Regions from separate parts of the Capillibacterium thermochitinicola genome, predicted to be linked through region 1. Evidence: a T-box and tRNA genes for the amino acid it is inferred to sense, from the RefSeq annotation. Region 1 holds a T-box; the other holds one or more tRNA genes.
The links. A T-box is a leader RNA that pairs with one kind of tRNA and senses whether it is charged. The one in region 1 lies ahead of trpS (tryptophan--tRNA ligase), so its partner is inferred to be a tRNA-Trp.

Region 1 (3,407 bases):
CCAGGCCAAGCGTTTGGGCCAGGTTCGCCAGGTCCCGGTTTAGTTTTCTTTGTCCTTCCAACCCCTGGTTTTGCAATTCCAGAAAGAAATTCCGCGGGCCAAAAACCTCCCGGTACCAGGCGGCGGCTTTTTCGGCGGCGGCATAGTCACCGGCCAGCAAATGGGTGGGGATCTCCCCGCTGAAACAGGCCGAAAGCGCAATCAGCCCGTCGGCATACTCCGCCAAAAGCTCCCGGTCAACCCGCGGCCGGTAGTAAAAACCGTCCAGATGGGCCAGGGAGACCAGCTTGGTCAGGTTCTTGTACCCCTTTTCATTCTCCGCCAAGAGCACCAGATGGTAAGGGTCGTCATCAACTTTCGCTTCCCGGTCGTGCCGGCTGCGTTTGGCGACATAAACCTCGCAACCGATCACCGGTTTGACCCCGGCGGCTTTCGCGGCTTGATAAAATTTAAATACCCCGTACATCACCCCATGGTCGGTCAGGGCGACCGCCCGTTGACCCGTGGCGGCTGCCTCCTCAACCAAACGTTCCAAAGAAGCAGCCCCGTCCAGGAGCGAATACTGGGAATGGACATGCAGATGGACAAAATCAGTCATGGTCAACGCCTCCGCCAACACAAATCCTACCATCTTCATTATAACACAAGCCTTTTCCCTGGCCGCCAAAAAAACACCTTATTTCGGCGGAGTCCGGCCACAAACCGACACATAATTCCGGTGCCATGTCCATCCCTTGACAAGCGGGAGCTGTCCACATATAATAATTGGAAACGGTTACAATATCCTTTACAGCGATGATCGGAACGAGTAAGCCTTCTTCAAGGCAAAGAGAACCGGTGGCGGGTGCGAACCGGTCCGGCGGAAGGCCGAATGGATCCGTGAGTCCGGTACCGAAAAAGAGGAAGTAGGTTCCGGCGGACCCCTCCGTTAACAGGGCAACGGCAACCGGCCGTGCAAAAGGGGACCGGTGGGCCAAAGCCCACCGTGTCAACTTGGGTGGCACCGCGAGTAACCTCGTCCCAAGAACGGGACGGGGTTTTTCTTTGGTAGCATTGAAAAGTGTTATTGGGTATTGGTACCCGTCCAAATTTAAAATTCACAAAATCAAGCGAAGGAGTGTTTGCCCGATGAAGAAACGCGTCTTTTCCGGCGTTCAACCCAGCGGCTCGTTAACCCTCGGCAATTACCTGGGGGCGATCCGTAATTTCGTCACGCTGCAACACGAGGCCGATTGTTTCTTTTGCGTTGTCGATCTTCATGCATTAACCGTTCCCCAGGATCCGGTGGCGTTAAAAGAAAACATCAAAAACACGGCCCGGATTTTTGTCGCCGCCGGGATCGATCCGGAGATCTCCACCATCTTTGTCCAGTCGCAAGTCCCCGCCCACAGCGAACTCAGCTGGCTGCTGGAATGCCACACCTACATCGGGGAGCTAAGACGGATGACCCAGTTTAAAGACAAAGCAAAAAAACATGAGGTGGTCACGACCGGGCTCATGACCTATCCGGTCCTGATGGCCGCCGATATTCTGCTTTACAACACCGATCTGGTCCCGGTGGGCGAAGACCAGAAACAACACCTGGAGCTCACCCGCGACCTGGCGCTGCGCATTAACAACCGCTTTGGCGAAGAAGTCTTTAAAGTTCCCGAACCGTACATCCCCCCGCGGAGCCAAGGGGGGCGGATTATGAGCCTCACCGACCCGGCGGAGAAAATGTCCAAATCGTCACCCAACCCCAAAAGTTATATTGCCCTCCTCGATTCGCCGGATGTCATCAAAAAGAAGATCATGTCCGCGGTCACCGATTCGGAAGCGGCCATCCGGTACGACGAGGAAAATAAACCGGCCGTCTCCAACCTGATGGTTATCTACTCCCTCTGCTCCGGCAAGAGCATCGCAGAGATTACCGCCCAATACGAAGGCTGCGGTTACGGCCAGTTCAAAAAGGATCTGGCCGAACTGGTGGTGGAAACCCTCCGGCCGCTCCAGCAGAAGGTAGCGGAGTTATCAGCCCCGGGGGCCATCGAAAGCATCCTGGAAGCAGGGGCCGCCAAGGCGCGCGCGGCCGCCGCCCCGCAGCTTCAGCGTTTCCAGGAAAAACTGGGGCTACGCTGACCGTTCACCCGCTAAGCACCGTCATAGAACGGCTTTTCGTCTAGCGGCTTAAAACACGCAACGGCCGAAAGCGCTGTCGGCCGCCGGTTCAAAAAGACTTTCCCTTAATGAACAGTGGAAAGTCTTTTTTGCTTACCTTTTCTTTCGAAAAAACGGTCGGCGTAATCCCGCAGGAGGGCGCATTGGGGCAGGCCCAAACCGGCAAGGCGTTCTTCCGCCCGCCGACGGTAACCGGCAATCCTCTGCTCCACTTCTGCTTCGACCTGCGCGGCCGTCAACCATTTCCGGATGAGCCGCCGGTGTTTCGGTAGGACCTTCCCCTCCGCCCGCACCTCGGCCAGCACCTCGGCAAAACCCGGTTGTCCGCTGATTATTAGTAATGGCAAGGTGAGCACGCCGTTTTTCAGGTCCTGGAAAACGGGTTTCCCGTCTTCTTTGGCCCCGCCGCTTAAATCCTGCCAGTCATCGAAGAGCTGGTAAGCCATCCCCAGCTCCCGGCCGAAGGCCCCCAACTCGACTTGAACGGCCCGGGGTAAAGCGGCATATTCACCCCCCAGTTCACAGACGATCTGGAAAAAGCGGGCCGTTTTCCGCTCAATGCGTTCCAAATAACGGTCAATCGAGATTATTCTAAACTTATCGATCTCCTCGGCCAGTTCGCCGGCGACCATCTCGCGGAGTAAAAAATCGACCCGTTCCATCCCTTCCTGCCCGCAGGCGCTAGACAGCAGACGGTAGGCGGCGGCAAAAAGATAGTCACCAACTAAAACGGCGGTTTTTACCCCCCATTTCTTCCAAACCGTGGGGCGTCCCCGCCGTTGTTCGCCCTGGTCCAGCAGGTCATCATGGACCAAAGTCGCCAAATGTAAAACTTCAACCCCTAAAACCAAGGCATTAAGGGTGGAGGAGCCGGTGGCCAGCGGTGGCCCTCCCGCACACAACATGAGCAGTTCCCCGCGCAACCCCTTCCCCGGCGTCGCGAAAAGCTCCTTAATGATTTTCTTAAGTGGCGTCATCATCCCGTCAACATCATCTGGAAACAACGCCGTCCCGGGGTCAAAGCGATCCAATCCCCGCAATCAGCTCCCCCTCCTCATAAAGGTAATAATGAGCATCAACCCGCTGACCATATGGAGCAGGATCACACCGGCGCTGGTCATCACAAACCGCGACAATTGTTTTAATCCCGCCCGCCGCTGGGACCACAGCCAAAAAACCAAAGGCCAGGCCAGCAACGAACCAGCCCGGTACCGGGAAGCACCCAATCCCACGAAGATCAGGAGCAACAA
Region 2 (3,407 bases), on a different contig from region 1:
CATCTTCTTCCGCATTTTTTAACTTATAACGGACAGAACCAAGAGCGGAAGAAGGGGTTGTCTTCAGTAGCTCGAGTTCATAAGGGTCTTCCTTGCTCATATCATAAAACTTCTCCTCAAGGATCCCCCTGATCCCGTGCGCCGCCCCGTAAACCGCGGTAATGTTCTCTTGTTTTAAAGCTTCCAGAAATACCCCCGCCGCGCTGGCATTAATCACCGCCGTCGGGCCACCGGACTGACCAAAGATGGCCGCACCTTTCAATTCACTCATTCTGCTAACACTCCTTCTAAAAATTCATTCACTTTCATAAAAAGAACCCACTTATGCTTAGATTTTCACATTCCGCGCACGATGTCTCGTGGGTAAAGCACTTATTTTTGTTATGTTTTGGTAGGAAAACAGGGTGTTTTTCCGGTAATTATAAAAATAAAATTTATATTTTTGGCATTATTAATATACGACAAGACTGGACTTTTTTCCTCTTCATCCGTTTCCGGCCGGCCCTTTTTAATGAAAATTTAATATGACCAATCCGGTTATACCGGTGGTCCGCTCCCCACCGACGCATAAGAAAAAGCCCCGCTATTTTATGATAACGGAGCTTCGATGCTTAACCGGCTAATGACAAGTGGAACAATGCCCTCCTCCACAACCGCCACAACTGCTGGCGCCGGAGGCCCCAGCACCACCGCTCACCGCAAAGGGTGAAAAAAGACGGTCGGTCTGTCGGGAACCGCATTTAGGGCAAGGAACCTTTTCCATAAAGCTTTTGCACAGTTCTTCAAATTTATGCGCACATTCCGCACATTTAAACTCATAGATCGGCACCCAATCACCTCGGTTCAACCGTATTGCCGAATTTTCAAATTTAGGGCTTGATGACGGTGACCAAGTCGCCATTTTTAAGGCCGGCCGCATTGGCTTCATCGGTATCCAGATGTAAGTCCTTCTTATATTTCGGGCCAACCCGGACTAAAACCTGTTCAAAGATCAGAGCACGGGGCCCGTCCACTTTTACTTGGACATAATCTTGATCCTTCAACCCCATCTCGGCCGCTTCCGTATCATGCAAATGCAGGTGGCGTTGGGCAATGATAACTCCTTCTTTGATCTCAATCCGGCCTTTGGGGCCTTCAATGATCAATCCCGGCGTATTCTCGAGATTACCGGAATCGCGAACCGGTGCCTCAATCCCCAAAGTAAAAGAGTCGGTTAACGAAATTTCAACCTGGGTTTGGGGACGCACCGGCCCCAAAATCCGGACATTGGGAATCGAGCGTTTCGGTCCGATGAGGTTAACGGTCTCTTCTGCAGCGAACTGACCGGGTTGGGAGAGTTCCTTTTTAACCGTTAGACTGGCGCCTTTCCCAAAGAGTTTCTCCAAATCTTCCTGCGACAAGTGGACGTGGCGATTAGATACTCCGACCGGTACTTTGAACGACATTTTCTATGTACTCCTTTCTCGAATCCGAATAATCACAACGACTGGTTTTAAAATTAAAAAAGAGAAAATAAAAACCGGTTGTTTCCGGTTGGTAAACTTTATTGGCAGGGGAGACAGGACTCGAACCCGCAACCACCGGTTTTGGAGACCGACGCTCTACCAATTGAGCTACTCCCCTGTGCAATCCACAATAATTATATATAGATTTCGCCCAGGTGTCAAGTCTTAAACCAAAGAAAGCAGGACTTCTTTCCCGGTCCGTACGCCGCCGGCTTTAGAGATTAATCCCGATCACCCCGCCGAATATCCCCAGCAGGACCGCGATGGCACCGTTAATCAAACCATCAGTAATCTTTTGCTCCACCCCGCATAGTCGCCCAATGATAAAAAAGATTAACCAGACGGCAACGGCTAAAATAATCCCGATCAGCCAACCTTTAGCCTTCGCCTTGTAACCGGCGGCCATCGCCCCGAGGACGACCGCAGTATAAATCGTATATTGGTAGATCGTCTGCTCGTAAGCACTCCAGTCCCAACCCAACCAGTAAGTCAACGCCAACAAAAAGATTGCAATCAGCAGTAAGGCAAGGACATACCGTAAACCGGCAAAAACAGCTGTCAAGGCCAAACGGGAATTTACTGCCGGGCGCTCTTGTTTAACCACAAGCCCCACCCCCAGCCAGAATTTTAATTCATCTATATGAAAAACCAACGTCAAGTATGTCACGGTGGCGTTCGGGGGTACCGTAAAAAAAGAAATAAAAAAAACCGGCGCCAGATTTCCTGCGTCGGTGTTTGTGTTTATAGATGGTCGGGCCGACAGGATTTGAACCTGCGACCACTTGACCCCCAGTCAAGTGCGCTACCAAGCTGCGCTACGGCCCGACTATTAACGGCAGATTTTATTATAACACTGGATTTGGTTTGTGTCAATGAATCGCCGTTAAATATTCTGCTGTTGACCGTTTACGCCCCCTGAATTCTCCGGCTCTTCATCACATTACCAAATTGATCAACGGTAATCTCCATGCGGTGGATGAAATCGCCCAGAGAAGCAAGTTTTGCAACACTCTCCAAGTGCATGAAGTCATTGAGCGTACTATTGAGGAGTTCGTAAATCTCGGTCAGTTCTTTTTCACGTTTCGCCAGCCGCGCCCGTTCTTTCTCAAATTGCTCCGTCAGTCTTTGGTTCTCCGCCACCAAACGGTCGATCTCCGCTAAAAACTTTTCTTCTTGTTTCAGATCGCGTTCAACGGCAAGCAGATGCTCGATAAAGCCCCGCAGATCCAACTGCCGTCTTTGGGCTGCTTCAAGCGCATTAACCCTCTCCTCCAGTTTTTTAATGGTTTCCGGCAGATGGGCCAGTTGATACAGGAAGGTCGACTTTTGCTCTTCACTTTCAGGGGTGATACTATGTACGAACCCCGGCTTCTTCTCTTGATTGTCGGCAGGCGCTGCTTCCAGTTGGGGTTTCTGCTCCTTCCTTCCACCCTTGATTTCTTCTTTCACCGGCTCCGCGCTCCTTGTCCCCACCGGCGGAATCTCCCTTCCGTTTAAAAGGGGGGCTTCCGGAATGATAATCCCGGATCGTTTCAGAACATCCCGACCTAAACTGATGATTTTTTCCTCACTTAAACCTCTTTTTTGGACCAAACGGTAAAAACGGAGTTTCAAAGCTGCTTCGCTGATGGGTTTCGCCATAAGCCGTTGTAACTCCAAACAAGCGTCATTCCTGGTCCCACCCAAAACCTGATGTTTCGCGAAGATCTCCAGAATTAACTGGTCTTCGTCATCGGATAAGATTTCTTTGGGGGTGGCCGTCTGGTATTTGGCGCGCATCATCTTGTAATAATCCGTGTTCGAAATCCCCTTTTCTTTCAGAATCCGGCAAAACTGGCTCCTCAGCGCCGAGATTTTGCGGCCAAAACGGCGGGATAGTTCTTTGCGCAACTTCGGATTCCA

Region 2: it has a tRNA-Trp gene. The T-box ahead of trpS (tryptophan--tRNA ligase) is inferred to sense a tRNA for this amino acid. The anticodon was not compared.

Annotation. Positions count from the first base shown of each region.
Region 1 covers NZ_JAAKDE010000015.1:107,312-110,718, reverse strand. Annotated here, with positions in the region: gene G5B42_RS08215 (DNA polymerase III subunit alpha) at 1-637, opposite strand, end outside; T-box leader at 787-1,026, shown strand; gene trpS (tryptophan--tRNA ligase) at 1,129-2,118, shown strand; gene G5B42_RS08205 (polyprenyl synthetase family protein) at 2,223-3,197, opposite strand; gene G5B42_RS08200 (prenyltransferase) at 3,198-3,407, opposite strand, start outside.
Region 2 covers NZ_JAAKDE010000016.1:21,280-24,686, reverse strand. Annotated here, with positions in the region: gene G5B42_RS08455 (6-phosphofructokinase) at 1-271, opposite strand, end outside; gene G5B42_RS08450 (FmdB family zinc ribbon protein) at 620-901, opposite strand; gene pduL (phosphate propanoyltransferase) at 870-1,445, opposite strand; tRNA gene G5B42_RS08440 (tRNA-Trp) at 1,548-1,623, opposite strand; gene G5B42_RS08435 (TIGR04086 family membrane protein) at 1,720-2,109, opposite strand; tRNA gene G5B42_RS08430 (tRNA-Pro) at 2,254-2,330, opposite strand; gene G5B42_RS08425 (hypothetical protein) at 2,412-3,407, opposite strand, start outside.